3 regions of the Fictibacillus sp. 23RED33 genome follow, and region 3 is predicted to be linked to each of the others. Evidence: riboswitches for the same ligand, from Rfam matches in the RefSeq annotation. Region 3 holds a riboswitch; each other region holds the start of a gene.

Region 1 (10,654 bases), 220 kb from region 3:
ATAGAGTTATTATTTGAGGTACTTTCTTTGACTCCAGGATGTAAAACTAAAAATAGCGTGTGTACCGATTCCCACTGCATACCTTTTGCCAGCTTTACCACATTTATATTGTTTCTTGTTGCAGCGGCTTGAATAAGTGTCTCAATATTATTTTCTGTTTGTTTAAGGGGTAAAAAAACATTGTTAACTTTAATATTATCGAGCAAAAACTCTCCTCCACCAGCATGATCCAAATCTCCATGAGTAATGATCAATCCATCTAAATGTCGAATACCTCTCGCTTTTAAGAACGGATATACTACTTCTTTCGTAACGTCATATCCTACCTCTCTTTTTTCCCAATCCTCTTGATCGAAGGAGACAGAGCCGCCAGTATCAATCAAATATACTGCTTTTCTGTAGGGTAGCTCAATGAGAATACTATCGCCTTGTCCTACATTAATAAAAGATACCGTTGCTTTTGGATTCACATATGGCAGTCCCCAATGAATGAAACAGATCAAGAGAAACGGAATAGTGATCACTATGCTGATACGCTTACTTATTTCCCACTTATATAGAAAGTAGACTATCGCAACAAAATACAGTACAAATATCCAATGATCTGGTCTTCCTAAAACAATAGACATCTTTAGAAATTGTGCCTTTTCCATGAACAAGACTGAAAAATTAAACAAGTATTCTATAATCTCTTTAACAATCAGAATAGCTTTTGGTACAGACAGAGAAAGTATCAGAATAAAAAAAGAAATAGGGAACAAAACCATCGATACGAAAGGAATGTATATGACATTGAAGGGAATCGACAATAAGGAAAACTCAAAAAAGTGATAAAGAATAATCGGAAAGGAAAATAAGGAACAGATAAAAGAAGTCATGATAAGCAATTCAATAGCTGAAGAGTTTTCAAGAACGTATACAGAAGTGATCAAAACGAAGGTCATTAAAAAAGAAAGTTGAAATCCAAGGTCTAAAGCAAATGAAGGATCGTAGCTTAGCATCCCGATACATACAAATGACAAGAGGGTCACAGGGTGCACTTTTCTTCTAAACATCATGATTACTATCACGATCATGCCCATCATACCCGCTCTTATAATGGAGCTCTCAGCTCCTGTTAGAACAATGTAGATCGGCAAGAAGAGAATGATTAGGGTGTAGGCTACTTCTATTACCACCCCTAGCCGAACAAGGAATAAATACAAGAAGTAAGTTACAATTCCAACATTGAATCCTGAGACTGCTAATAGATGCGTCAGTCCTAGTCCTTGATAATGCTGAAGTGTTTCTGCTTCTATTCCATCTCTATAACCAAAAAGTAAGGCGTTCATCAACCCTGCTGTATTTTTAGAGAAATGACTTTCTAACTCTTTAATACTCTTGCTTCTCCAAGTATTTATTTGTTCAAGAACATTTGGATCATCTGCTTCTTTACAGTGATCCAAATCAAACTCAGCCGTTCTTAAGGTCCAATAGATATTGTTGTTCCTCAAATACTCACGATAATCCATTCCATAAAAATGGCTATTCCTCCTGGGTTCCTGAAGTTTCCCTTTTAAAGTACACGTCAAATTTATACGAAGATTTCTGAGCTGGTCCTTTTCAGCTGCTGATTTAATTTTATGATGAACAACAATCGTTTCATCAAAGGTTACAAGTTCAAAACTTAGTAGGTTTCCGTCTATTTTGGGGATTGATTTTACCTTGCCTGAGAATATCATTTGTTTCTCTGGAAGCTTTGAGAAACTTTTAGTGTTATCGTACTGAGAATAAATAAAGAAGATTGGGAGAAAAACGAGGATGTATACTGATTTTTTTCTGATCTGTAAAACCATAACGATAACCAGGAAAGCCGTAATAACTAACCCGGTTATCGAAGGGTTCTGAGAAAGCCAGATCCCATAAAATGCAGAGCATGCACTCAGGACAACATGTCTAGGGTTCATGCTTTATGAGTAAGAAATGTTGAAGGCAAGAAGTTCATCTCCACTTTCTCAACGATTACTCCCGCTTCTTTAAACTGTTCAATGCTATAGGGGTGATTTTTATAGTCCTGACCATAATAGATTTTTTTAATACCGCTTTGAATGATTGATCTGCAACAATGCAAACAAGGAAAGTGGGTCACGTACATTTCGGCACCTTCTGTCGGTACACCGAACTTCGCGCATTGCAGTAGAGCGTTCATCTCTGCATGAATGGTCCTTACACAATGACCATCTATTACATAGCAGCCTTCATCAATACAATGAACACCCCCTGAGATCGAGCCATTATACCCTCCAGCGATAATCCGTTTATCTCTTACAATCGTTGCTCCTACAGCTAATCTGGTGCACGTACTTCTAAGTGCGAGCAATTGGCTCTGTGCCATATAATATTCGTTCCACGATATTCGCTGCAACGCTAAACGCCTCCTCTATTTCTATATCCTAAGTGTAGTATTCGTCTTTTTGTGGGTCAATAAAAACCCTTAATCAAAACGAATTTGATCTTTCCATTGTTCAATCGTCTTCTCTCCTATTCCTCTTACTTCTAATAACTGTTCTAAGGAGGTAAAAGGACCATTCTCTTCACGATAGGAGATAATGCTTTGCGCTTTTGCAGGACCCACTCCATTTAGAGTTTGGAGCACCGTTTCATCAGCAGAATTGATGTTAACTAGCGTGCTGTTTTCTTCCACAGGATTACTTGCTGCTGGCTGCAACTCATACTTTTCACCTTTCTCAGCTACATACACGATCATCTCATCGGAAATTTTTAACGCTTGATTGACCGAACGAACCTCCGCTCCATCTTTAAAGCCCCCTGCCATCTGTATAGCATCCAACACTCGGTCTCCTTCTTTCAACTCGTATACGCCTGGACGCTTTACACTTCCCTGAACATCGACCATAATTTCAGCCTCTTTTTGGATCTTATCTTCCTTCTTTCGTTTAGGCTTATCAATGTGAATTGGCGATTCCGATTCCATTTGTATAGGTATTTGTGAAGTTATAGGCATATTTGGTTCACTTTGAAAATAATTGAATAGAGATACAATTATTGCAAGGATGAGCAGTATACCACCTCCAATAATCCAGTTCATATGTCGCTTTAACTTTTCCATAAATTCACCTTCTTAACTAGGCTTGAACTTGCAAAAAAACATATTTGATACACTGCGTGCATAAATTTGAACGTAGAGGAAGGAGGTTCAGATATGAAGGTTGGAATTATCGGAACCGGAAATATGGGAAGCGTTCTTGCTTCTTCTTTTATCGAATCTTCAGCCATTTCGCCATCAAGGCTCATGGTCACTAACCGCACTCTGTCTAAAGCTGAGAGGCTGCAGAATGTCTATCCAAAAATGAAGGTTGGAAATAATCCTGAAGAAGTTTTCCGTTTTGCTGAAATTGTGTTCATATGTGTGAAGCCGCACGAGTTCTATTCGTTGCTATCTAGCAATAAAAGCTCCATCTCTAAACATCAGTTGCTCGTTTCTATTACGAGTCCTATTTCCTGTGAACAGTTGGAAGATCTACTAGATTGCAATATTGCAAGAGCTATTCCGAGCATCAATAACCGGGCACTAGCTGGATCATCACTTGTATCATTCGGAAAAAGGTGCCACGCTGATTACAAAGAAAAGCTGCTTTCTTTAATGAGCTATATCTCTACACCTCTTGTTATCGATGAAAATATCACTCGTATCTCTTCTGATATCGCAAGCTGCGGTCCTGCGTTTATCGGTTATGTCCTGCAATGCTTTATTAACTCAGCAGTCGATCAAACTGAAATCACTAAAGCTCAGGCCACTCAACTGGCAAGCGATATGATCATCGGAATGGGGAAACTACTTGAGAAAGATATTTATACGTTGCCTACACTCATTCAAAAGGTATGCGTAAAAGGCGGTATTACAGGAGAAGGCATTAAGATTCTGAGCAATGAGGTCGATGAAGTATTCGATCATGTCATTAAACGTACACATGAAAAATATCATGAAGAATGTGAAAAGGTGAGTCAGCAGTTTGAAGTGAAAGAAGAGCTTAAGTAATTTCTATCGTCATTATAAAACATCTAAAAAAAGAAAGCCGGGACCTAGATCCCGGCTTTCTAAAGTTCATCGAAACCATTTTCATCAGAAACTTTAGTATATTGTCTCGATTTCTGTTCAAAAAAATCACTTTTTCCAGAATTCACATCAGAATAAGCCTTTATCCAAGGAAGTGGATTTTTATTGTATTCTGGATAAAGCTTGTTAAATCCTAATTCGTTCAATCGTTTATTCGCCATGAATTTAATATAAGCTTCTAAATCGGATTCATGGATGCCTTCAAATGAATTTCCTATTATATACTTACTCCATTTGATCTCGAGCTCCGCCGCTCGCTGAAACGTGTTTTTCGCAAACATCTCCAGCTCTTCATCTCTTAAATGCGGATCTTCTTCTATTACGGCTTTAAAAATTTGCGTAAACAGATAAACATGCAGCTGCTCATCCCTATTAATATAGTTGATCATCGTTGAAGTCGAGACCATCTTTTGATTTCTGGCCAAATTATAGAAGAAGCTAAAACCGGAATAAAAATTTAATCCTTCAAGAATCACGTCGTAAATAATAGATTTCAAAAAGGATTGAGGCGTAGGATTATGAAGGAACTCCTCATAGCCTTCAACAATGAAATCATTCCTCTCTCTTAGCACGGCATCTGTTTTCCAGTATTCAAATATCTCATCCTGCTTGGACTTCGGTACTAAAGAGGACAACACATATGAATATGACTGATTATGAACGACTTCTTGAAAAGATAGCGTGGCCATGAGTGCAGCAAGACTTGAATCTGTTAAGTAGGCTGCTACTTTGCTTGAATAATCCGTTTGAACACTATCTAAGAATGCCAATAACCCTATGATTTTATTAAATGTATCTTGTTCTTTTTCGCTCAAGCTAACATATTGTTTGCTGTCACTCGACATATTTATTTCAAACGGTGTCCAAAAATTGGCTAACATGTTCTTATATAAAGGGTAAGCCCATTTATATCTCACATCGTCCCAGTTTAGAATATTAGAACTCTTACCATTTATGATACCTGTAGATCGATTAGGAGCTTCCACATCATAGATTTTTCTCTCTTTGAGTAGTTCAACCTCTTTAACTTTCACAGCTTTCACATCCTTCTAACTCAATCGATGTAGATCGGGTATAATACGTAGTCTTCAATCCTTTTTTAAAGCTGAGCATATGCAAGTGCAACAGATCCTTTGCCTTTATATTGTGATTGACATAAAGATTAAACGAAATGGACTGATCCACGTGTCTCTGCCTAGCTGCGTTCTGTTCAATACTCCATGTTTGATCGATTAAGAACGCAGATTTATAAAACCAAGTTGTGTCTGCATTCAAGTCAGGAGCGGTTACAGGTATTTTGTAATTCTTTTTTTCTTCAGAATAGAATTTTTTAAATATAGGATCTACACTCGGTGTCGAATTTGCGATGATCGACGTTGATGAATTCGGTGCAACCGCAATGAGGTATCCATTCCTTAAGCCGTGCATATTAACTCGTTTTTTTAGACTACTCCATTCTTCAGAGGAATAGTTACGCTTCGAAAAGTAGTTTCCTGTTTCCCAATCTGAACCTGAAAATGCCGGATATCTTCCCTTTTCTCTCGCAAGCTCACAACTAGCGTTGATTACATGAAAATTAATAATTTCATAAAGGTTATCAGCGTACGAAACAGCTTCTTCACTTTCCCACTTGATTCCCTCTTTTGCTAAAAGGTGGTGCCATCCAAACGTACCTACACCGACCGCACGATATTTCTTATTTGTAAGTTCTGCTTGAGGTACATCTATGCGATTTAGATCAATAACGTTATCTAGCATTCGGATTTGAATATCAATGACTCTCTTTAATACTTGATCATTGATCACTTTAGCAAGAGAAAGAGATGACAGATTACAGACGACAAAGTCTCCTGGCGTTTTTCTGATAACAATTTCTCCATCCTCTGCCTCCTCTGAAGTGACAACCGTTGCAGACATGTTTTGCATAATCTCTGTACACAGATTAGATGCATAGACCATCCCTTTGTGAGAATTCGGATTTAAGCGGTTTACAGTATCTCGATAGAACATGAACGGTGTTCCGGTTTCAAGTTGCGACTTCATGATCCGTTTCATGATCTCAATAGCAGGAATGGATTTTTTTGAAAGTCTCTCATCCTCTACACAATCAGCATATTTTTCTCTAAAGCTTCCTGACCCAACCGTTTCATCATAGAAATCTTCTAACGAATAGCCTTTGATTCTTCTTACCTCATGAGGATCGAACAGATACCAATCCTCTCGTTTTTCCACGCGCTCCATGAAAAGATCTGGCAGACACACACCTGTAAAAAGGTCATGCGTTCTCATTCGTTCATCACCATTGTTTAACTTTGCATCTAAAAACTCCAAGATGTCTTTATGCCAAATATCCAGGTAGACTGCAATCGCGCCTTGTCTCTGTCCAAGCTGATCTACAGAAACGGCCGTGTTATTTAACTGCTTCATCCACGGTATTACACCTGATGAGTTTCCTTTGAATCCTTTTATGTCAGAACCTCTTGCTCTAATCTTACCGAGATAGATACCAAGTCCGCCGCCACCTTTCGAAACAGTTGCAGCATCTGTATTAGAATCAAAGATCCCTCTTAAACTATCGTCGATCGTATCAATAAAACAAGAACTAAGCTGCCCATAACTCTTGCCTGCATTCGCTAAAGTCGGGGTGGCAACCGTCATATAAAGGTTCGAGAGAGCCCAGTATGCTTCTTCGACTAATTGAAGTCTATTCGATGGATTCTCGTCTCTCATTAAAAACAACGCGATCAGCATCCAGCGTTCTTGTGGCAATTCATAAATTTCGTGATTGAACCCTTTTGCCAAATATCGATCAGCAAGCGTTTTGAGTCCGATGTATGTAAATAGCTTATCTCTCGTAGGGTCTATCATGTTTTCAGCATTCTCCAACTCTTCCTTAGAGTACGCAGATAGAATGGTATCATCATAGATATTCAAACTTACTAACTTAGAGATCAAGCCATAAAGGTTCGTATATGGACGTTTTTCTGCTTCAGCACGATTGATCATGACTTCTTCATATAATTCCTTTAAATAGATTTGCGATGCCACAAATGTCCACTGTGGCTCTTCTGCATTTAATCCATTTAAAGCTTCCATGATTAACTGTCTGTAAAGTGAACTTGACACTCCTGTATGAGTTTCCATTTTCTCAGCATTTTTTAGAAAAGTTTCAGCTTGTATGTTCGGAAAATTTTCGACACAACTCCTTAACCACTCCCCGAGTAAAGAGTTTTCAGTTGTCATTTTCATATTAAATACACTCCCTAGTCATAATAAAAACCCTCTTCCATCAGGAAGAGGGTGAAAGAATGACGTGTATTTCGACGGACAATCGTCCGCATAAAACAGCCGCTGTTCTTTCTCCCAATCCCCGAGGAAAAGAAAATAGGAGTCTTCAGGCAGGTCTACTGGCTTTTGCTTCTTCCTACTTTGGGCCTTCCCATACAGCAGTCATTATAAATAACTGATCCGTACAGTGGCTATTCCATTTCGTCCACAATTACAGTTGCGGGGACAGCTTCGGCATTGCACCGAATTCCCTTTTCAGCCGGATATTCCGGCACCTGAATTCTCCATATATAGGTTTGTACTATATACTTTGACACTAAATATAGTGAATGTCAATAAATTATCTATCGTTTATTGTGCGACATATCCTCCGTCGATCACAATCGCTTGCCCTGTAACACCTTTCGCATTCTCACTTGAAAGAAAGAGTGCGTAATCTGCAATTTCCTGAACATCTAACAATCTTTTTTGTGGAACAAGAGGATAGATTACTTCTTCCAAAACTTTTTCTAACTCTACGTTTCTCGTTTTCGCCAGATCTTCTAATTGCCCTCTTACAAGAGGTGTGTCAACATATCCAGGACAAACCGCATTTACCGTTATTCCATGTGATGCACCTTCTAAGGCAGCCACCTTTGTTAAACCAATAACTCCATGCTTCGCACTGTTGTAAGCAGATTTCCCCGCAAAACCTACAAGCCCATTTATGGACGCCATGTTGATGATGCGTCCGAACCGTTGTTTCTTCATGATTGGAAACACATGTTTAGTTGCTATAAATGGAGCGGTAAGCATGACACTGATTAATTGCTGGAATTTCTCAGTCGGGAATTCTTCAAGTGGAGATACATACTGCAATCCTGCATTGTTGATGAGCACATCGATGCGTCCGAATTGTTTCAGTGTTTCGTCCAACGCTTTTGTTATATCTTCCTCCGTGGTCACATTACAGCCAAGTCCGATTGCTTCAAGACCATCTTGAGCCAACAGTTGTGCAGATTCCTTTGCTTTCTCATCATTCAAATCACTGATCACGACTTTTGCTCCTTGTTCAGCAAAAGCCTTTGCTAACTGCAAACCGATTCCACTGGCTGCTCCTGTAATAAAAACAACTTTCCCCTCAACAAACGCTCTCATGGAATTATTACTCCTTTTTTAGAATAATGGTTTAAACGATACCAAATCCGTAATACAAACCAATGATTACAAACACGGCTATCGTTTTAATGATCGTCATAGCAAAAATATCGATATATGCCTGTTTGTGAGTTAAACCTGTAACGGCTAACAACGTAATAACAGCACCGTTGTGAGGGAGTGTATCCATTCCACCACTCGCCATAGAAGCAACACGGTGAAGTACTTCTGTATCAATTCCTAGTTTGTCTGCTTGTGCGATATACGTTTCACTCATCGTTGCGAGTGCAATACTCATCCCGCCAGACGCTGATCCTGTAATACCTGCTAACGTCGTAGTCGTAACCGCTTCATTGATCAACGGGTCTTTAATCGTATTCGACATCGCTGAGTTTACTGCAGTAAAGCCAGGAAGTGCTGCGATCACACCACCAAATCCATACTCTGATGCTGTATTTAATGTTGCCAGTAACGCTCCGCCAATGGATAGATTAATTCCTTTATTAAAGTTGTTTTTAATTCTCTTGAAAGAGAACAAAAGAACTGTAACGATACCAATGATCAAAGCTCCTTCAACTGCCCATACAGCAGCAAGTGATGGGATCTGAATCTCAGGCACGTTCTTCATACCAATAGCAGAAAAATCAAACGTCTTACCGTAATACTGTGGAATTAAGACGGTGAACCATTTATTGAACACTCCTACTAGAATAAGCGGAAGAATCGCTATGAAAGCATTTGGTAGATTTTCAGAATCTAGCTTTTCAGGCTCATTGGTATGTCCTGTTCCGTATCCTTCACCTTTTGCAGCCGCTTGTCTACGTCTCCACTCAAGGTAGATCATACCCAATATGAAAACAAACAGTCCTCCGATAAACCCGAGCCACGGTGCAGCCCATGTTGTTGTTCCGAAGAAAGATGTAGGAATTATATTTTGAATTTGCGGACTCCCTGGAAAAGCGTCCATTGTAAAAGTAAAAGCACCTAACGCAATCGTACCCGGTATGAGTCTTTTAGGAATATCAGCAAGTTTAAAAAGTTCAGATGCAAACGGGTAGAGAGCAAAAGCAACAACAAACAGAGAGACCCCACCATACGTTAAAATTGCCCCAACAAGTACGATTGCAAGCATTGCTCTAGCAGGTCCGATCAGTTTGATGACAAACTGAGTGATTGATTTTGCAAATCCTGACATTTCAATAACTTTCCCGAAAATCGCCCCTAGTAAGAAGACCGGGAAATAGAGTTTAATAAAACCAACCATTTTCTCCATGAACACTCCTGAGAAAAAAGGCAATACGTGACCAGGTTCAGTAAGCAATACAGCAAACAACGCAGCGATCGGCGCGAATAAAATAACGCTGAATCCTCTGTAAGCTACGAACATTAAGAAGAATAAAGCTAATAAAATAATAATAATGTCCATTTTCAAATTCCCCCATTCTATCCATTTAACATTTTTGAAGCGCTTTCATTTTTTTAGCATCATCACCTTTCCATATCATTTACACCCTATAATTCATTTGCAAGTTTCATGCCAACATCAGAACGTATAAGGGGTATACATCACCCTATTATTTTTCCGGAAAAACGGAAAAATAATATCGATACTTAAACTTTGTGATTATAGAAAGTTAGAATATAACATAGATGACACTTGGAAATCTCATTTAATTAATAAAATGAATCATTCCGAAAATCCGGAAGGGTGTTCCGTTTTTTCGGAATAGAAGATTAGATTAACGAATGTTATATTTTTTAATCTTATCATATAGGTTTGTCTTTCCAATGCCTAGATGTTTAGCGACTTGCATAATATCCCCGTTCATCTTCTCTAAATAGTAAGCGATCACATTTTTTTCTGTTTCTTGAAGATGTTCTTTGAGTGTCATCTGCTTCTTATTGATTCCGAGCTTTTCTTTTAGAAAATCCGGAAAAACATCTAACGATAATCTATCACTATGGGTAAGTTGGATGCCTGCCTCAACAAAATTTTTAAGTTCTCTCGCATTGCCTGGCCAGCTGTATTCTAAGAATGCTTCTTTTACATCTTGATCAATACTAAGGATTCTTTTACCTGTTTCAGCACAGTTCAATTGGATAAAATTTTCT
Region 2 (10,654 bases), on a different contig from region 3:
TTCATACGATCGCGATTCCAATCATGATGCCAGCGATCGCGACCATGTCTATCTTTACGTTTATCGGGTCGTGGAACAACTACATCATGCCGTTAGTTGTATTATTCTCACCTGAAAAGTTCACGCTTCCTGTGTTGATGGGCTTCTTAAAAGGTTCACAAGTGGCTCAAAACTTGGGGTCTATGTATTTAGGTATCGCGATCTCCGTGGTGCCGATCATGGTAGCGTTCCTATTTTTATCAAAATATATCGTTAACAGCATTTCAGCAGGTTCTATCAAAGAATAGAGGAGAGAAACAGTTATGCATTTTAATAAGTCATTCGTGTTTGGTACAGCAACATCTTCTTATCAAATTGAGGGAGCTCGTCTTGAAGGAGGCAGAACACTTTCAATCTGGGATACGTTCTGTGATACGCCTGGAAAAGTATATCAACAGCATAATGGAAGCATAGCGTGTGATCATTACTACCGATTTGAAGAAGATATTCAGCAGATTAAGAAGCTTGGCGTAGAAACGTATCGCTTCTCAGTTTCCTGGCCTCGTATTTTTCCTGAAAAGGGTGTTTTGAATGCAGAGGGAATGGACTTCTACAAGAAATTAACGCAGCGTTTACGTGAAGAAGGAATCAAACCTGCGATTACGCTTTACCACTGGGACCTCCCACTATGGGCCCATGAAGAAGGCGGATGGGTAAACCGTGAGTCAGTCGATTGGTTTATGGAGTTAGCAAAAGTTTGCTTCCAAGAGCTTGATGCAGAGGTGGATTCTTGGATTACGCATAACGAGCCGTGGTGTGCTGGTTTCTTAGGTTATCATCAAGGATTTCATGCGCCAGGACATACGAACATGGACGAAGCTGTTAAAGCGGTACACCACATGCTTCTTTCTCACGGAAAAGCTGTACAATATTTAAAGAACGAGCTTCAATCCAAAACGCCGATCGGTATTACGTTAAACCTGTCACCGATCTATGCAAAAACAGATTCTGCGAACGATCAGCTTGCAGCGAATAATGCTGACGGTTATTCCAATCGCTGGTTCTTAGATCCTGTTTTCAAAGGGCAGTACCCTGTTGATATGATGAACCTGTTCTCTAAATACGTTCATTCGTATGATTTTATTAAAGCAGGGGATATGGAAATCATCTCAACGTCTTGTGATTTCTTTGGCATCAACTATTATAGCCGAGGGATTGTTGAGTTCTCTGCAGCGAATGACTTCTTACATAGAGGGGCTCATTCTGATTATGAAAAGACCGGCATGGGATGGGACATAGCGCCAGAAGAATTTAAAGATCTGATCAGAAGATTGAGACAGGAGTATACGGATCTTCCTATCTATATTACCGAGAATGGTGCAGCCTTTGATGACGTGCTAGAGAACGGACGCGTCCACGACTCTGGCCGTGTGGATTATATCGAAAAGCATCTTCAAGCGGTTTCTGATCTGAACGATGAAGGCATGAATATTGAAGGGTACTACCTATGGTCTCTGATGGATAACTTTGAGTGGAGCTTCGGCTATGACAAACGATTTGGAATCATCTACGTAGATTTTGATTCTCAGGAGCGAATCTGGAAAGATAGCGCATACCGTTATGCAGAGATCGTGAAAAACAGAGGGACCAATAACAGCAACAAAGAAACAGATGCTATTTCAGTAAGCTAATTTATTTCTAAGATAATAATAACCATTGAAGTCCCTGACATAGGTTAGGGACTTTTTTGTTCTGTGTAAAATTTTCCTGAGTGGAGAAGCTAAAAACGTATAGGAGGGATAGATATGAAGGATAAGAATGAGGAACGAATCGATGAAGAAACATCAGACGGAATGAATGAGTTAGTAGAGATCATCAATGCAAAAGGTGATACGGGTGAATTGAAGGAAATCGTTGAGAGCTATGATAATAAAAAGGAACATTCCCCTTTATGCAATGATGATTTTTTCTATGCAGACCTTCGGGCCATTGCGGAAGACTGTGCTAAGGAAGATTAAAGTTTTAAAACTGGCAGAAACGCTGATGATAGCGATTCTGCCAGTTTATTTTTTGGAGTGCGCGAATAAGTTAAGTTTGCACTGCTATGTTGAGGTAGGAGGTATAGGGCTAGTGTGTCTTGTCGAAGTGTGACGACTCGCCGGTTTATGACCAAAACTCGCCGGAATAAATCCGAAATTTCTAGTATTATTTCAAAAATTTCTCAAGATAGTAGTCGCAAACCCCGCCCAGTTTTATCAGAAGCTATATCCATCAATAGCTACTTAACGTGTAATTTGAGTTAGCTGTTGTATATCTTCAACAGCATAATCAGCAATCAATGAGGAAGAGTGAGATTTATGAATGAGTTCTAAACTTTTCTGCATGTTACATAATAAAGCTTCGTTATTAAATAGCCTCTGAACATTCTCCACAATTTCGTCTGCGGTATGAACAACTATTGCAGCACCTTTTTCTTCAAAATACTTAGCATTTTCTCCTTCTTGGCCAGGAACGGGCTTATATAGAATAAGTGGCACTCTTACAGCAGCAGCTTCAGTAATGGAGATGCCACCTGGCTTGGTTACTACGCAATGTGAAATCTTTAAGACTTCATGAAGTTCGTCTACGTAACCGAATAATCGGAATGAACCTGGATGTTGTTCGGCTAGTGGTGTTAATTTCTCATACAACGTTTTATTCTTGCCACATACTACAATTACTCGCAGAGAAGGATCTTTTAATAAAAGCTGAGTAAGAACCTTAACATTCCTTAGCACACCTTGAGCACCAGCTAGGATCGTCACGACACGTTTACTTGGCGTAACTCCGTATTTAGTAAACACTTTCTCTTTATGAATTGGGCGATAAAAGTCTGAACGAATGGGAATACCGCTAACAGTAATTCTATTTTCTGCCACACCATGTTTGATCAGTCCGTTTTTGACTGAATCAGATGCAACAAAATAATGATCAATCGCTGGATTGATCCAAAATGGATGAGCGAAATAATCAGTGATCACGGTATAGATGGGGATGTTAAACCGTGATTTTTTAATAAGAAATGGCGCAGCGTGAAGGGGAAAGGTTGTTATTACAAAACGGGGTTGATGTTCTTTAATCAATTCTAGAAATCTTTTTCTTCCTAAATAACGAGAGAATTGTGTAATCGTATTGGCATTCAATTTGTTTGTTCCATAATAAAACCATTTATAAAAAGAAGAGCCGTGTGAAAAGCTTTTGATAAATATGGATTGCGTAACTTGGGACATGATGGGGTGAGCTTCACCAAATAAATCAGATATGACAGGTTGAAATCCTTTACTCTTCATTTCTTCAGCGAGGACATTAGCCACTTGAACATGACCGCTGCCATAGTTAGCTGTAAGGATTAATGCTGTTGGACGTATCATTAGAAAACCTCCCCAGTCTTTTGAGATAAGAATAGCAGGAGATTTTAAACGTGATATGAAGAAGACTAAAAGGTTTTGTAAAAAGTAAAAATTGTTAGTGGTACAATAAGATAGATTCAAAATTTCATAAGATCCGATAATTATGGTGTCTGTTGCAGACTTAATAGGGAATCTGGTGTGAGGCCAGGACTGTACCCGCAACTGTAAGTGCTGACGAAATAAGCAAAACCACTGTCTATCTGACGGGAAGGGCTTAGAGTAGGCTGATGCACGAGTCAGGAGACCTGCCATCTTTATAGCGTTGATCTTCTTCGGGAGTTGGGAAGATAGGACGAGGGGTATTTAATAGATCATTCTTTCTGTTATTTATTCTTACGTACCCGTCTTTCGTGATGGGTATTTTTCTTTGTTCACTAACTCCCTCAAAATAAGAGGAGCTTTCAAGCTTCAGAAAAGAGGGTATGGTATGGAACAGCAGTTATCAGCAAACATCTCAAGAACGATTCAAACAAAGTTGGTATTGCCGCCTGACACGAATCACATGGGAACGATATTCGGTGGTACCGTTTTATCGTACATTGATGAAATCGCAGCGATTGCCGCCATGAAGCACAGCAAGAAAGTGGTTGTCACCGCATCCATTGATAATGTAAACTTCTTATCGTCAGCTAAAGTGGGAGACATCCTCATATTAGAAGGTGTAGTGATCTCAACGGGAAGAACGTCTATGGAAGTATACGTAAAAGTGGAGTGTCAAAATCTAGAGACGGGGAACATGACGTTGAACACCACGTCAATCTTAACGATGGTGGCCATTGATCAAAACGGTAAGCCGTTTCCGGTACCGAGTGTCATTCCTGAGACAGAAGAGGAAGAAGCACTCTTTAAAGGTGCTCCACTAAGGAAAGAAAGGCGTTTGTTATATAAAAATGTAAACAAAATTTAAGGTTTCTTTAAAAGTTATAGTTGTAGTTTTTTTCTTTCTTCTTTGTAAGTTGGTTGTAGCGGAAGGTTGCCTGCCTGCTACATGAGAAGCTTCTCGCAAGGCATGCGACGAGGAAGTCCACTTTCTAGCATAAACTTGTAGACGCAGGAGCAAAGAGACAACTTTGAAGCGGTCAGATGGAGACTCCTAATGGCGCAAAGCGGCAGGAGGCTCACCGTTCGCCCCGTGGAAAGCGTGCAACCTGGAGCGGAAACCAACAACTAACAAAAGCAACAATGTATACAAATAAACCTATTTTAAAAGGAAAAGGAAGTGAGAATCCCAATGAAAATTAAAAATATCATATTTGTAGCATTGGGGTTCTTTTTCCTAGGTTTAGGCGTTATCGGTATCGTCTTGCCGTTGCTTCCTACCACACCTCTTTTATTATTGGCATCTTATTTCTTCGTAAAAGGTTCAAAAAAGTTTGAAGTGTGGTTTAAAGGAACCGACATTTATAAAAAACATCTAGATGATTTTGTTAGGAATCGTTCGCTCACTAAAAAGAAAAAGATCATGATCAGCCTGTTTTCAGATTCGATGATCTTGATTACTTTTATCCTTACAGACAGTATGATCGCAAGAGTGATTTTGATTCTTGTGGTGATGTATAAATATTATTATTTTATCGTTAAAATTAAAACGGCATAGAGAATGTGTGGAGATAAAGAGAGCAGCCTAATCAAAGGCTGCTCTCTTTATCTATCATGAAGAGGCTTTGTACATAACCACCAATCGTAGCACTCGATCTCTCCTGCTTGTGCTTGTTCTGCCCGTTTTTTAGCTTCTTGTACTGTGGCAGCTGGAGGAACGATAAGACGGTCTCCAACAAGCTCGTTTTTCGGCCAGTTTGCAGGTGTTGCTGCTTTATTTCTATCTGCTGTCTGCAGCGCCTTAACCGCTCTTAGGATCTCGTTGATATTACGGCCAACATTTTCAGGATACGTAAGGATAAGACGAATCTTGCCTGTCGGATCTACGATATAAACACTCCGTACTGTTCTTGTTCCCATCGTAGGGTGTATCATTCCTAGTCTAGTAGCAATCCGGCCTAGACTATCCGCGATGATCGGAAAAGTAATCTCTACTTTTAAATTCTGCTGTATCCATTCGATCCATTTTAAGTGTGAGTATACTTGTTCTACAGATAATCCGATTAAGTAAGTGTTGAGCTTTTTAAACTCAGGCATGAGCTTTTGAAACGCAACAAACTCTGTTGTGCATACGGGTGTAAAGTCACCCGGATGGCTAAAGAGGACAAACCAATGACCTTGATAGCTTGTTGGGAGGACAAGTTCCCCAAGGGTTGTATGAACCGTCATCTCCGGAAATTGATCGCCAATAAAAGGCTTTGAAAATGTTTGTGTAGATTCCATCCCTCTCTTCTCCTATCTTCCTTGGTTTCCCATCATCTTGCTCTTTTTCAACAGCTGAGACTCTCCTGTTTTTTCCCACTCTTCTACCTGTTCAATAGCTTGTTGAGGTGTAAATCCTTGACCAACAAGAACACCAGATAAAATAAATTCCTGATAGAGATGAGTTAAGTTAATGCCTTCTTCGGTCTCTTTTAATGCTCTTTGTACTAACGGATCAATGTACGAAACCCATTGGTCTGCTAAGCTCTCCGTTTGAGGCATTCTGTGTTCTTGATGAAAAGAACGAGGAGCACTTGATGTACTGTTTAACGTGAATAAATAGTTGTACTTAGCGCTGTGCTTGATCTCATCTGTAATGATGTTAAAGAGAATATCTCGATAATACGTATTAGGAAGTCCTTGGCGAATAACGCGATATTTCTCTACGGCAGCAAGTTCGCCAAACAGCGCTTTTACAAGTCCGTCTTTATAGGTTTTCGGTTTCTGAAACTCTTCTCCGTTCATTGGTGGAACTTCTTGGCCGGTAAGATCTTTGTAGATCATTCTAAAGAGTTTGTTATGCCTTTTCTCATCATCTCGAATAGATGCGATGATTAATTTTTGTTCGTTTGTGGGTGCCTCAGAAATTAAATAGTCGTAAAATAATTCATCTTCCCTTTCGCCAGCAACAGCTTCTCTAATGAGTTGAAGAGATAGTTGAAGTGCTTGCTGCTGCCCATCACTCTGCTGTTGTCCGGTGTCTTGTTGCTGTTGTTGTGGGTTCATATAGCTCATCAAGATAACCTCCAAAAAAATGATTGTCGCATTAGTATATGCACACGCCTAAATTTTGTTTATACACAAAGATTTAAACACCACATGTCCGATGCATGAATAAGAATGAGCATATAGCTCGTTGAAAAATAAGGAGTGTTTATAGTGGATGAACTCATGTGGCTAGCGATCGGTGCAGCCGCAGTTTTTATAATAGAAGCGGGTGGTTATTTATATTGGAGGTTTTTGGGAAGTGGCTCACTTAAACTCTATATAAATGATGGTCAGAGACCCGAAAGAGACTTCAAACTGATTCAGACGTTCAAAACGTTGACACAAAGAATTGCACTAATCGATGTCTCAGGAGAAGTATGGGTCTACAGCAATGGTGAAATCATGTTTGGCACGAAACAAGATGAAAATGAGTATGCAGAAGTGATCGTACATGTTCCGATGGCCGCAGCGAAAGAGACTAAACGCATCTTAATCATCGGTGGCGGAGGCGGAATCAGTGTGCGAGAGGTTTTGCGTTATGAGAACGTTGAGGAAATTATCGCTGTAGATGTTGATGCGGAGATGATGGATCTTGGAAAGAACTTCGATCGTTTAGTTACATTCAATGAGGGTTCATTAAATCATCACAGAGTGAGAACGGTGATTGAAGATGGCAGACATTTTGTAGAAGAAAGCCTAGAAACGTGGGATGTGATCATTGTAGACATACCAGAACCGACTGAAAGATGTCCAAGTCTATCCCAATTGTTTTCTTTAGAGTTTTATCATCAATTAAAAGAACACTTAAACCCGGGTGGTGTTGTATCCATTGCTTGTTCAACCGTCAACCTGATGCCAGAATATATGTGGAGCATCGAAAAGACGTTAAAAGAATGTGGACTTTTCACAATTCCTTTTCATAATTTCTCTAACAAGACGGGTGTGGATTGGGGTTATGTCCTCGCTTCGACATTACCGGTAAAGCGAGAAGACATCCGATTAAAAGTTACCGTTCCATTCTTAACAGAAGGAAGACTGAAGGATGTGTTGGAACTACCTTACTACTTGAAAAACCTTGAAAACAAAGGTGATATCCAGACCGATCAGAACACCGTCCTCTTAGATATTGTAAGAAGAGAATTGAATAATTGACATAGATAGCACTTGTGTAACTTACAAGTGTTTTTTTAATGATTAATATTATGGATTAGGAGTAACTAGCATTTCTAATAAACTGAACGTTAATTATTTTTGTTATTCATGAAGCTGAGTGTGCAACTTGGTAACGGCTTGTGACAGGTTGGTCAGAAGTGGATTTACGATGAGAAGATCATGACATATACTGGTTAAAAATAAAGTGAAACACATAAAGGGGGCGTGAGATGAAGCTTACAATACTTGAAAGTGATGATCATGAAGGCTTGGAAATCATTGTGAAATGCAAAATGTTAAATGATGAAGTTATTAAAGTTCTAACTTCGTTGAGGTCCCTTGAAAGAAAAGTATTGGGTACAAAGGATGGAAAGGTCTATCTTCTTTTACCAAATGATATTTATTATTTTGAGTCAGTTGATAAAAAGACATTTGCTTATACCGAAAAATCGGTCTATGAGGTGTCATTAAGGTTGTATCAAATTGAAGAGCTCTTCGGTGATGTGAATTTTTTTCGTGCTACAAAAGCAAGTATATTGAATCTCGATCGATTACAATCCATTTCCCCACGAATTGGAGGCAGGTTAGAAGTGAAAATGGAGAACGGAGAGAACCTATTAGTGTCCCGTCAGTATGTGCCTGTTTTAAAGGCAAAGTTAGGTTTTTAAATTAAAGGAGGCGATGATATGTTTAAAAAAGTAATGGCGTATACGGTAGCATTTAAAACGATTATGAGCTTATTCTTTTCGGCAGGAATCATCATCTATGTTGTGTTCGGCTATATGCTCGGAAAAAGGGAGATCGCCTTCGAGATGATCGTTCAAATCTTTTTTATCAGTATTCTGGTTACTGGTTTGCATTACTTATTTTGGACGGAGGACACTAAAGTAAAGTTAACAAATAGTTGGAAACTGATCATACAATATTTTATTCTCGGCTTCGTTTTAATAGGGATGGCCCAAGTATTTAACTGGTTCGAGTGGGGAAGTAAAACATTTTATATGATGTTGGTTCTGTTTCACATTCTTTATCTGGGCGGCATACTTGGGTTCACTATCTATTTTAAAGTGCTAGGATTTCAATTCAATCAGAAGATGCAGCATTATCGAAAGCAGAATCAAGTTCGCTAGTTTATAAAATTTTTTTTAAGAGTATAGTGGGGTAACAATCATAATCGCAGCGACTTCGTTGCGATTATTCTTTTTCTGTAAAAAAAACTGAAAAGTATTAAAAAAGTGTGTCGATATTATCGTCTCCTCTTCGTCGTATAAGTAAATCAACTTAAAAAACAATTGAAATGCTAAGGAGAGATTCATATGAATACTGTAATTTCAAAAGATGGAACAAAAATTGTTTATGACAAGGTAGGGAATGGACCTTCACTCATCTTAATCGGAGGCGCATTCAGTTATCGAAAGTTCCCAGGCATGGTTAAACTTGCAAAATTATTATCAGACCATTTTACAGTTTACACATACGACCGACGTGGCCGTGGGGATAGCGGTGACGCAGAACAGTATGAACCCGTACGAGAGTATGAAGATCTGGATGCAATTATCTCAATAGCAGGAGGAACGGCATTCGTTTGGGGGTTATCATCAGGAGCTGTTCTTGCTTTACAAGCAGCTGCTCATGGAGCGAGCATTGCAAAATTAGCGCTCCACGAACCACCATTTATCGTCAATGACAAAGATCATGTACCACCAAGGGATTTTTCAAAAAAGGTTAGTGAACTTGTTGCTGATGATCGCAGTGCCGATACGATTAAATATTTCATGACGAAGGGCATGGGGGCTCCTTCATTCGTTGTAACTATGATGCGTATGATGCCTGGTGTTTGGTCCAAGCTTATGGCGGTTGCACATACCCTTCCGTACGATGCGACATTATTAGAAGGATATATGGAAGGAAAGTCATTGCCTGAAGATTTTTGGAATAACGTTACAGTGCCAACAATTGTACTTAAAGGTACAGAAAGTCCTTTAATGCTTCGTGACGGAGCAGATGCTTTAGTAAAAGTGCTTCCTAATGCTGAATTAATAAGTAAGAAGGGACTTGGACATACGAAACAGCTTAATGTTAAAAGTATTTCTTCTGAGCTCGTCTTATTTTTTTCTGCTGTATAAACTAGAGAAAATCACTAAAGGATTTTTTTAACAAATACCGAAACCTTTTTATAGATTTATCGTGCAGATCATTAAAATGAAGAGTTAAAAATGAGGAGGCAACTACACATGAGATTTATGATGATCGTTAAAGCGACAGCAGATTCAGAGGCGGGGGTTATGCCGAGCCAGGAATTAATAGATGCCATGCAAAAATATAACGAGGAATTAGTAAAGGCAGGTGTGCTTCTTGCTGCAGACGGCTTACAACCTAGTTCAAGTGGTATACGAATTTCTTACCCGGAACGGGGCGGTCGTCCTAAAGTAATTGACGGCCCGTTTACAGAAGTAAAAGAACTAATTGCAGGCTATACGCTCATTGAAGTGAAGTCAAGAGAAGAAGCAATTCAGTGGGCTCTGCGTATGCCGGATCCACATGGATATGGGCATGGTGAGATTGAACTGCGACAGGTTTTTGAAGCGGAGGAAATAATGGAAAACCCTATTCATTTAATGAAAGAAAGAGAAATTCGAAAAAAGGCTGAGGAGCAGCAAAAAGCGTGACAATGGTCGATGTAAATCGAGCGATCGAAGAGATATGGAGAATAGAATCTGCGAAGTTGGTCGCAAGCTTAACGCACATGCTGCGAGATGTAGGTATCGCTGAAGATATTGCTCATGATGCATTAATCGTCGCATTAGAAAAATGGCCAAATATCGGTATCCCAGATAATCCGGGGGCATGGCTGATGACTGTGGCCAAACGGCGTGCGATTGACTTAATAAGGCGTACAAAAAAACGTGAACAAAAATATTCCGAGCTGGCCAGAGGAACTGATCTTTACACGGAAGAAGATGTTGATCATGTGATAAACGAAGAAATTGGAGATGAACTTCTTC
Region 3 (10,654 bases):
TGAAAAAAGATGTGGAATTTCTGTCTGATAAGACCAATCTCACACCTTTAGAAGAAAAAGAAACAGCTTCAAAGTAATGCTGTTCAAGCGGGAGGGTTAATGATGGCTGAAATCAGCAGTACACTTTTATATAGTGCATTTATTATTTACTTGTTCTCTACTCTATTCTTTGCAATGTCTATTTCAGATAAAAAAGGAAAAGATGCTGTTCATACAAAAAAGTGGGGAAAAATAGGGTTCATAAGTTCATGTGTAGGTTTTGCAGCTCAACTAGGCTATTTTATTACAAGGTGGATGGCAAGTGGACATGCCCCTGTAAGTAACTTGTTTGAGTTCACTACCTTTTTTGGCATGATGATGGTACTTGCATTCATTATTCTATACATCATCTATCGAACGAACGGTCTAGGCGTTTTCGCGATGCCTATAGCTGTTCTTGTTATCGCGTATGCCAGTATGTTTCCAAGAGATATCTCTCCGCTTATTCCTGCCCTTCAAAGTGACTGGCTGAAGATCCATGTTACAACAGCGGCACTCGGAGAGGGAATCCTTGCGATCTCTTTCGTATCAGGACTCATTTATTTAATCCGTACAGTTGATCAGACCGTCTCGTCTAAAAAGACTTTATGGTTAGAGATCATTCTTTACAGTTTGATTGCGGTTGTTGGATTCATCTTTGTTTCAATCGGTTTTAAAGGTGCTGGATATGAAACGACATTTGAAATGATGGATGATAACAATCAGGCAGTTAAAGTCGTCTATGATATGCCTGCCATTGCAGGTCCAAGTAACGGAGAGCAACTGGATGATTCGTTTGGACCACTATTCTCAACGCCATCTTGGATGAACGGTGTTGATGCTTCTGTTAAGTTGAATACGTTCATTTGGTCTCTCTTAGCAGGAGGAATCCTTTATGGCTTACTTCGTCTGATTTTAAGAAAAAGAATAGCAGCAGCTCTTCAGACAAAAGTTAAGATGAAACCAGATCTTCTGGATGAGATCAGCTACCGAGCAGTTGCAATCGGCTTTCCTATCTTTACACTTGGAGCACTAATCTTTGCTATGATATGGGCTCAGCAAGCTTGGTCGAGATTCTGGGGATGGGATCCAAAAGAAGTTTGGGCTCTTATCACGTTCTTGTTCTATGCCGCTTTTCTTCATTTACGACTATCAAGGGGCTGGCACGGAGAAAAGTCTGCATGGCTTTGTGTGCTAGGGTTCTGGATCATCACATTTAACTTGATCGCGGTAAACCTTGTTCTTGTAGGATTGCATTCATACGCTTAATGTTTTTAAAGTCTCTCTTTCATTAGAGAGACTTTTTTAAAAGCGCTCTTGTCTAAACGGTTGTATTTTTAAAATCCTTGTCTTCTTATACAGTTGATTGGAGTGGAAGGTGCGAGACTCCTGCGGGATAGGCGGGCAGGTGAGACACTTAAGAGTGAAACGAACGAATGTGGCTCACCGCCTGCCCCGCGGAAAGCGAGCACCTGAAACGGAAATCAACTACTTTTAAGAAACAACTTTGATACATACTTAAAAGAAAATAGATAGACAGCATGTCCGGTTTGTTTAGTGTACTTGGTTTCATGTATGATAGAGACAGGAAAAAATCTTGTTTAACTGATTTTATGTGGAGGATTGAATATGGATACAGAAGCTAAAATTCTAGTTGTTGATGATGAAGAAAGAATTCGAAAACTATTAACGATGTATCTAGAGCGAGAGAACTACGAAGTTCATGAAGCCGAAAACGGTGAGGATGCGCTACAGATGGCAGTATCCATCAATTTTGATCTCATATTGCTCGACCTTATGCTTCCTGGTATGGATGGCATCGAGGTTTGTGAAAAGTTAAGAGAAAAGAAAGCGACTCCTGTAATCATGTTGACAGCTAAAGGAGAAGAGCTTAATCGCATAGAAGGATTCGAAGCAGGTACGGACGATTACATCGCGAAGCCGTTCAGTCCAAGAGAAGTCATCCTGCGTGTAAAAGCACTGTTGAGAAGGTCGTCACCGACGAAGTTTCTTCAAACTGAAACGGTTGCAAAGAACGTTGTTGTGTTTAAGCACCTTACGATCGATCACGATGCTCACCGTGTAACAGCTGGCGGAAAAGAAGTCAACTTAACACCGAAAGAATATGAGTTGTTGTACTACTTAGCGAAGACTCCAGATAAAGTCTATGCGCGCGAACAATTGCTAAAAGATGTTTGGAACTATGAATTCTTTGGTGATCTTAGAACAGTTGACACACATGTGAAAAGACTTAGAGAAAAGCTTAACAAAGTCTCACCGGATGCAGCATCCATGATCGCGACCGTTTGGGGAGTAGGATATAAATTTGAGGTTGGGAATGAATGATCTGGAGAAGTGTAGTTGGTAAACTTTGGATAACGATACTTTTATTAGTCTCGGTCGTTTTAACCCTGCTCACCATTCTTCTTACGCAGTTTTTTGAATCGTTTTACGATGATCAAGCCAAAGAACAATTAACGAAGATGGCTGATCGAGTGATGTTGATTATGGAAAGCGATGAGAACAAGGAAGAAGCAATACGCATCACAAGTGAAATGGCTGAAGCATATTCCATGTCTATCATGATCATAGACGAAAATCAGGAATCCTTTATGTCTAAGAATTCTTACGATGATGCACCTTATATCCCAGTTTCTGTTTTCAAAGAGAATGATCAGTTATCTACTGTCGCAGAGAGTGAAAAAAAGATCTACGTAAACGGAGATTTTCCCGTTCTGAATAAAAATGATGAGACGATGCAAACGATGATCATCTACGGTGAACCTTATGGATCGGGAGAAAATGCAGGAGCCGTTTACGTCTATCAATCCATCGAGAATGTGGAAAAAACAACGAACCATACAAAGTATCTCATCTTTTTAGCAGCGGGGATCGCGATCATCTTAACTACGATCTTTGCGTTTTTCTTATCTACTCGAATTACGGCACCACTAAGAAGGATGAGAGAAGCAGCGACGTCTGTAGCAAAAGGTGAGTTTGATATGAAAGTGCCGATTTTAACGCATGATGAGATCGGCGAACTTGGCATGACGTTTAACCGTATGGGCAGACAGTTAAAAAACAATATCACAGCATTGAATCAAGAAAAAGAACAGTTAACAAGTGTTTTAAGTTCGATGGCTGATGGTGTGATCACCTTTGATAGAAAAATGAACATACTGGTTACGAATCCTCCTGCTGATCGATTCCTACAGGCATTTTATTACGAATCAGGCATGAAGACAGAGGTCAACGGAAACGTTCCTGAGACGGTCAAACAGCTCTTTGGGCAAGTTGTTGCACTTGAGAGTGAACAGATGACAGAGATCGCGATACAAGGCCGCTCGTGGGTCGTCGTTATGACACCACTGTATGACCAATCTATGATTCGTGGAGCAGTAGCTGTACTTCGTGATATGACAGAAGAACGACGAATGGACAAGCTTAGAGAAGACTTTGTTGCGAACGTTTCACATGAATTAAAGACGCCGATCGCTATGCTGCAAGGATATAGTGAAGCGATCGTAGATGATATTGCAGAATCTGAAGAAGAGAAGAAAGAACTAGCAGGAATCATCTTAGACGAATCGAAACGGATGGGAAGACTTGTTAACGAACTCCTCGATCTTGCAAGATTAGAGGCAGGTCACATGAAGCTTCACTACAGCTCTCTTCCGATCATTCCTTTCGCAGAAAGAATCGTTCGGAAATTTCAAGGGCCTGCTAAAGACAGAGAGATTCAATTAAATCTAGAATTTAAGAAAAATCTCAAAAGTTTGCAAGAGGAGATGGACATCGACCCAGACCGGATTGAGCAAGTCTTAACCAATTTGATCGACAATGCGATTCGTCATACTTCTCAAGGCGGGTTTGTAAATCTTATTGTAGAAGTGAGCGATCAGAACGTGAAGTTTTTCGTTAAAGATAATGGAACGGGTATAAAAGAAGAAGATCTGCCATTTGTTTTCGAACGCTTTTATAAAGGGGACAAAGCAAGAACAAGAGGGAAATCAGGTGGAACGGGTCTTGGGCTTGCCATAGCAAGAAACATCGTAGAAGCACATGGTGGTCAGATCAGCGTTCACAGCAAGAATAATGAAGGCACGACATTTTCTTTCGTTATTCCGCGAACGTTGAAATAAATTAGCAATACGTCCCGATTAATCTTGTTTCATAAGGAACAATAGCAGTTTTAAAAAAGGATTTCACAAATTTCTCCAATATGTTTATAATAGGAATTGTGATTTCATAAAATTTCATACGTGTTAAACAGGTGCAGTCCTTTGTTGGACGAGCTTAATAGGGAAAACGGTTAGATGCCGTTGCGGTCCCGCCACTGTAATTGTGAGAATCCTATAATATCGCCACTGTGAAAACGGGAAGGTGTTAGGAGACGATGATCAAGAGCCAGGAGACCTGCCTGTTTGTTACATGACATGACCTACGAGGATAGGGGGGTGTTTAACAGTACCGGGGCCGGTTGCTGTTTTCTGCCTGTATACTATTAATCTCCTTCGTAGCCGAAGGGGATTTTTTTAGTTGCGTGAAGTAAATTTAGTATCAAACAAAGTGTTTTTATAACAGAAAGAGGTTAATCATGAAGAAATTACTTTTAGTATTAGCAACAATGATGATGATGTTGGTGGGCTGTGGAACGACTGAAACGAAAGAAAAAGCTGATCAGCCGAAACAAGAAGAAACGAAGAAAGAACAAGTAACGGTTCAGATTACAAAAGATAACGGCAAAGAAAAAGTTAAGGAAAAGAAAATCGATATCGCAAAAGATGTGACGATCATGGACGTGATGCAAGATAACTTTAAGATTGAGACACAATACGATGGTGCTTTTATAAGCAGTATTGAAGGAGTGGCTGGAAGCGAACAGGACAAAACATCTTGGTTCTTTTCTGTAAACGGTGAAGAAGCGATGAAGGGTGCTAAGGATATTACGTTAAAACCTGGCGATGTCGTAGAATTTGATCTTCACAAATATGAATAAGCTGACAGTCAAACGAATTACGATCATTGCCTTACTTGCTGCTATATTAACAGTAGGCAGAATCACCTTCTCAATGATACCCAATGTTCAGCCGAATACGACGATACTCATTCTTGCTTCATTCGTACTCGGTCCTGTGCAAGGGTTGTTACTTGCTATATTAAGCACGATAACAACAAATCTTTTTCTAGGGCATGGTCTGTGGACGTTCGGTCAGATGTTTGCCTGGGGATTGATAGCCGTTATGAGCGCATATTTAGGCAAATACAGACATAACATACCTTGGCTGTTGCTCCCGATCTATGCAGGATTCTGTGGCTTTTTGTTTGGTTTCATCATGTCTGTTCTCTTTGGTGGAATCATCATGCAGAAATTCTGGCCGTATTACTTGGCGAGCCTCCCATTTGATCTAAATCATGCGATTGGTAACGTGGTGTTCTTCATCGTACTTTACAAACCACTTCTCTATGTGATGGAAAATTATATTAATAAAGATGGAAGTCAAAAAGCTGCCTTTGAATAGGGAGCTTTTTTAGCTCTCTTAAAGTTTAATGTTGAAAAAAAAACAGAACTTCGTATCATTTGGAAGTTCTGTTTCGTGATATTCTGTATAGAAGCTAACAATTACCCAAAGTTATGATGAAAACACCAAACAATAAGAAGTATACTCACTATTCCCCAAGCTGTGGCACTTACGATCCACCAAATGATGGATTTAGCTTTTGCTGAAGTTTCCTCGTTTTCCATTTTTCCTGTAATAAACGCGAGCTTACTTTCCATATCTTTTTTCATAGAAGTAAGAACAACAAATCCAATTGTTATAAAACCAATCGTGATCCAGAGTAGTATGTCCATATGCTCTACATCCCTTTTGTAGTTATTTTCTTTATCAAACTTCTTTATTCGAGTTCATTATCCTGCCTCATTAGATAAGAATGATGTTTATAGAGCAGATTTAGTAAGTTCCCAAAGCGAAAACTCAACAATGAACTTTAGTTGAGCCTTTTCTTTAAAAACCGGTTCAAAAAGTTGAAAAGCTGAATAGGATGATAAAGTTGATTTACTTTTACCTAGGAGGACAAAATGCGAGACTATCTGAACCGTTTTTTTGCTGTGATTTTTTTGATGATGTGCTTAAGCGTCTTATTTATAGGAGGGAAGTTGGGAGCATAAACACTTGAACGAACAAGGATTTCATGGTACATATGGTAAAACGTTTTAAAAAGGAGATTAATATGCTAACAGATTACCATTCTCATCTCGAAAAAGGGACATTGACGATCGATTATCTAAAACAATTTGTAGACACCGCAAAAGAGAAGGGAATACAAGAGTTTGGGATTTCTGAACACGCTTATCACTTTTATGAAACAAAAAACATCGTATCAAAACCATGGATGGAAGAAAGACGTTTTTACAAGATGGACGATTATGTAAATCTGTTTAAGCGTGCAGATCATTTAGGAATGGACGTCCGCATGTCGATTGAAATGGATTATACGCCGGGACGGCATGCTGAGATGGAAGCATTTATAAAATCCTATCCATTCGATTACGTGGTCGGATCTGTGCATTGGGTCGATGATTTTGGGATAGACCTTGCAGAATACCGAAAAGAATGGGACCGTCGTGATCTTTATGAAACGTATCGTTCGTATTATGATCAAATTGTAACACTTGCAGAATCAAACCTATTTGACATTGTTGGACATATCGATCTAGTCAAGATCTTTAAATATGTTCCGACTGATCAAGAATTTCTTTTAGAACAGTATGAGCGCATTACAGATGCGTTAAAAGACTCAAAAACATGTGTAGAGATCTCATCTGCAGGTCTAAGAAAACCTGTAGGACGAATCTATCCAGAACCTGAACTTCTGTCTCTTTGCTATAAAAAGGGGATACCGATCGTACTCTCTTCAGATGCTCATGAACCGCACCAAGTTGGAGAGAATTATGAGGCGACTATAAAGCTTGCAAAAGAGATCGGTTACAAAAAGCTGATGACTTTTCAAAGTGGGGAGAGAAAAGAAGTAGATTTAGGATAATAAACACATAAAGAAAGCTCTGCAATCTGATATGCTCCCCTAAAGGTAGACAGATTAAAAATAAAAATCTGTTTACTGTAAGGGGAGTATATCATCATGAATTGCAGAGCTTTTTGCTTTTCTATAGATCTAAAGGTTTGCACACAAGAAGATCCTCAATGCTTCTGAGCTCTTTCTGAGTAGATTCTGGAAGTTGCGTGTCAAATGTAAGTACCATCATGGCTTCACCGCCAGCTGATTTTCGTCCAACGTGCATCGTTGCGATATTTATGTTGCGTTCTCCTAAAAAAGCTCCTACTTTTCCGATAATACCTGGTGTGTCACGATGTTCGATGTAAAGAAGAGATCCTTGTGGTACAAAATCAACCGTATACCCGTTCAATTTAATGATTCGGCCACCAAAGCCTTTAACAAGTGTCGCAGAAAGAGTGAACGTTGTGTTCAGACCTGTAACCTTTACATGAATGATATTTGGATAACCATGATCATCTGTCCCATGTTTTTCACCGATTACGATTCCTTGTTCCTTTGCAGCCACCATACTGTTTACATCGTTTACCGGCCGGTCTAATCTTGTTTTTAAGAAGCCACACAAAAAGCTGCGAGTAAGTGATGTTGTATCGGTTTCCGATAATGATCCGCCATAACCGATCGAAATCTCTGAAACAGGTTCTTTAAAGAACTGAGTCGTAAACGAACCAAGAAGATTTGAGAAGTCATAATAAGCAATCAGTTTCTCATACGTATCTTTTGATAGTGAAGGGAAGTTCACCGCGTGTTTTAAAGGTTGATGTAAAAAATGAGATCGGATCTCATCGCTCGCCATGTAAGCTACATTCTTTTGTGCTTGTACGGTGGATGCAGCGATATGAGGTGTAACGATCACTTTAGGATGATCGACTAAAGAGCGGCTAACGGGAGGTTCTTGTTCGAAAACGTCAAGAGCGCAGCCAGATAGATGTTCGTTATCTAAGTAGTGTAGAAGAGCATCCTCATCGATGATGCCTCCACGAGCACAGTTTAAGATAAACGCACCTTTTTTAGCATATTTTAAGTTATCAAGATTTAATAGTTTATGGGTATCTTTTGTAAGCGGGGTATGAACGGTGATAACGTCACTCTGCTGGATTAACGTATCGAGATCAACAGAAGTAACGGATAGTTCTTTTTGTTTTTCTTTCGGAAAATAAGGGTCAAAAACAAGTACGTTCATGGAGAAACTTTTCGCGCGCTTTGCAAGTTCAGAGCCGATTCTACCCATGCCGACGATACCGAGCGTTTTTTGATAGAGTTCTTGGCCCGTATACTTTTTGCGGTTCCATTCACCTTGTTTTACAGATTGATTGGCTTGTGGAATGTTGCGGACTAATGCCATCATCATGGCCCAAGTGTGTTCCGCTGTTGAAATGGTGTTTCCTTCAGGTGCATTTACGACGAGCACACCTCTTTTTGTCGCTGCGTTCAGATCGATATTATCTACTCCAACTCCAGCTCGTGCAATGATTTGAAGTGCGGGCAACTGATTCAATACATCTTCAGTAATCTTTGTAGCACTTCTTACCATGATTCCTTGAATGTTTTCTGGTTGAGTAACTTCATCAAGTTTTCCGAAGATCAGCTCAACACCTTCAAGTTTTACTAACGGTTCAACACCTTCACTCGTTATTCCATCACAGACTAATACGGTTGCTGTCACAGTTCCACCCCTTGTCTATCTTTATGAATAGCATCAATATTTTGATAATTTATCACATTCTGACGATAGGTACAACTATGATTTTTAAGATAGCGGTTTCAAAAATGAAGAAAACTAATTGACAATGAGAATCATCCTTAATAAAATAAATAAAAACCCTCTAATGAAAGAGGGTTCCTGGTAAGATTACAACTATTCGAATTTTAATGCATCACCATCGAATGACTCTTCAGATACTTTGATGGAATCTGTAGGACAGCCTTCGAACGCATCTTGCATATCTTCTAACAATACATCTGGAATTTCAACGATTCCTTGGTTATCGTCTAGAGTTACAAACGCAATTCCTTCATCGTCATAATCGTAAATGTCTGGTGCTGCAGCTCCGCATGCTCCACATGCGATACAAGTTTCTTTGTCAACAATCGTATACTTTGGCATAATGAATACCTCCTAAGGAATTGAAAAAATACCGACTTACATATTTAGCCATTTTAAATTAAGGGTCTACTAATCATATTGTAATAAGTATCCCTCTACATTTCAATAGAAAATTAGGACCTCGTCATATCTTTTATTCCCAATCTTCCTCTTAATATAACACTTTTACTCTTAAATTTCCTTAAATCTGATAAGATAGATTATATGATAAAGTGTGGTGATTTATTATAGATATTTGTCATGTCGTTTTATTAGATATCTTTCGAAAAGTAAATGGTAGTAGAAAAAGCTCAGGCGTCTATTATATGGTGACAGGTAAGAAAACGGCGCAATCTTTGTCCGACAGTCAATGGTTTGGTATAGAACGTTATTATGCCGCTTTCAAGGGGATGGCCCATGACACTTTTACTGAATCAATCGAAAGCCTGATAAATGAAGAATATATGAAGGAATCTGAAGATCATGTTTACACCCTTACTGAAAAGGGTGAACAACTTCTTGTGCGTGAGAATGATAGATTATCATTCTTAAATCATTTAAATGGATTAAAATATGCATCGATAGAGTCTACATGCTGGCAAGCTATCACGTTATATGTACAAGCTCTCTCCAATGCTCTATATGGTCATTTTAATTATTCACCAGTTGTAAGGGACTTCTCGGTGATACAAAAAGTTAAATCTGTGTTTCCTAGATCAGAGTCAGAGAGAAAAATTCAAGCGGAAAAACTTTATCGTGAATTATCTCGAGTGTTGTTAGAACATGATACTCAAATTGCTGATCTATTTGTTAAGAAACTGTCTGGCTACAATAGGATCGGAAGTACCTTCGAGCAATTATCTCGGATAAAGGGCATGAGTCAAGAAGAGACTGTACTCCGTTTCAGGGCGATTTTGCACGCTTTCATACACAAGATAGCTAGTGAAAAGATGAATTTTCCGATGTTGCACTCTCTAATAGGCTCATTTACTGAAGCTCCGGCATTAACTAGATCAGCATCTTTAACTTTTAAAATGCTAAATAACAATAAACCTCTAGAGGACATCATGATCGTTAGAAATCTGAAATTGAGTACTCTAGAAGATCATCTTGTAGAGATCGCAAGAGAAGTGCAAGATTTTCCGATTACCCCTTACATTAGTGATACAGAGTTTTTGAAAGTGAAAGAATATTACAGTAAGACGAATGAAACAAAGCTTCGGCCGTTTAAAGATGCCTTTCCTCATCTTTCGTATTTTCAAATCAGGCTAGTACTCGCAAAAGAGGGTGGAAAACATGCAACTGGAAGCAACGCTTAAAGAGTTATACGGATTTTCATCGTTTAGATCTGGACAAAAAGAGATCATAACTGACTTGCTTTCAGGTCATGATGTGTTAGGTATGCTGCCGACTGGAACAGGAAAAACATTAATCTATCAGATGGCCGCACATCTTTTAAAAGGAAGAGCACTC

What was found. A riboswitch is a leader RNA that binds a small molecule or an ion and turns the genes downstream of it on or off. The one in region 3 is predicted to bind cobalamin.
Region 1: linked by a shared signal. The riboswitch ahead of IHV09_RS13970 (ribonucleoside-diphosphate reductase subunit alpha) and the one ahead of IHV09_RS12750 (DUF4430 domain-containing protein) in region 3 are both predicted to bind cobalamin.
Region 2: linked by a shared signal. The riboswitch ahead of IHV09_RS14975 (acyl-CoA thioesterase) and the one ahead of IHV09_RS12750 (DUF4430 domain-containing protein) in region 3 are both predicted to bind cobalamin.

What each region holds. Positions count from the first base shown of each region.
Region 1 is NZ_JACZDX010000003.1:403,096-413,749, forward strand. Features, by position in the region: gene IHV09_RS13945 (DNA internalization-related competence protein ComEC/Rec2) at 1-1,946, opposite strand, end outside; gene IHV09_RS13950 (ComE operon protein 2) at 1,943-2,404, opposite strand; gene IHV09_RS13955 (helix-hairpin-helix domain-containing protein) at 2,474-3,109, opposite strand; gene comER (late competence protein ComER) at 3,203-4,039, shown strand; gene IHV09_RS13965 (ribonucleotide-diphosphate reductase subunit beta) at 4,099-5,151, opposite strand; gene IHV09_RS13970 (ribonucleoside-diphosphate reductase subunit alpha) at 5,141-7,366, opposite strand; cobalamin riboswitch at 7,498-7,699, opposite strand; gene IHV09_RS13975 (3-hydroxybutyrate dehydrogenase) at 7,757-8,542, opposite strand; gene IHV09_RS13980 (GntP family permease) at 8,574-9,968, opposite strand; gene IHV09_RS13985 (sigma-54 interaction domain-containing protein) at 10,282-10,654, opposite strand, start outside.
Region 2 is NZ_JACZDX010000004.1:89,244-99,897, forward strand. Features, by position in the region: gene IHV09_RS14955 (carbohydrate ABC transporter permease) at 1-287, shown strand, start outside; gene IHV09_RS14960 (GH1 family beta-glucosidase) at 303-1,670, shown strand; gene IHV09_RS14965 (hypothetical protein) at 1,785-1,997, shown strand; gene IHV09_RS14970 (MGDG synthase family glycosyltransferase) at 2,262-3,389, opposite strand; cobalamin riboswitch at 3,516-3,695, shown strand; gene IHV09_RS14975 (acyl-CoA thioesterase) at 3,856-4,335, shown strand; gene IHV09_RS14980 (YbaN family protein) at 4,660-5,025, shown strand; gene IHV09_RS14985 (peroxiredoxin) at 5,073-5,750, opposite strand; gene IHV09_RS14990 (ferritin-like domain-containing protein) at 5,763-6,524, opposite strand; gene IHV09_RS14995 (spermidine synthase) at 6,669-7,649, shown strand; gene IHV09_RS15000 (LytTR family DNA-binding domain-containing protein) at 7,880-8,317, shown strand; gene IHV09_RS15005 (hypothetical protein) at 8,336-8,779, shown strand; gene IHV09_RS15010 (alpha/beta fold hydrolase) at 8,966-9,775, shown strand; gene IHV09_RS15015 (YciI family protein) at 9,884-10,318, shown strand; gene IHV09_RS15020 (RNA polymerase sigma factor) at 10,321-10,654, shown strand, end outside.
Region 3 is NZ_JACZDX010000003.1:180,022-190,675, reverse strand. Features, by position in the region: gene resB (cytochrome c biogenesis protein ResB) at 1-77, shown strand, start outside; gene ccsB (c-type cytochrome biogenesis protein CcsB) at 103-1,287, shown strand; gene IHV09_RS12760 (response regulator transcription factor) at 1,648-2,364, shown strand; gene IHV09_RS12755 (ATP-binding protein) at 2,361-4,160, shown strand; cobalamin riboswitch at 4,273-4,456, shown strand; gene IHV09_RS12750 (DUF4430 domain-containing protein) at 4,616-5,017, shown strand; gene IHV09_RS12745 (ECF transporter S component) at 5,010-5,540, shown strand; gene IHV09_RS12740 (hypothetical protein) at 5,642-5,872, opposite strand; gene IHV09_RS12735 (histidinol-phosphatase) at 6,253-7,065, shown strand; gene serA (phosphoglycerate dehydrogenase) at 7,187-8,761, opposite strand; gene IHV09_RS12725 (ferredoxin) at 8,954-9,202, opposite strand; gene IHV09_RS12720 (helix-turn-helix domain-containing protein) at 9,508-10,500, shown strand; gene IHV09_RS12715 (RecQ family ATP-dependent DNA helicase) at 10,478-10,654, shown strand, end outside.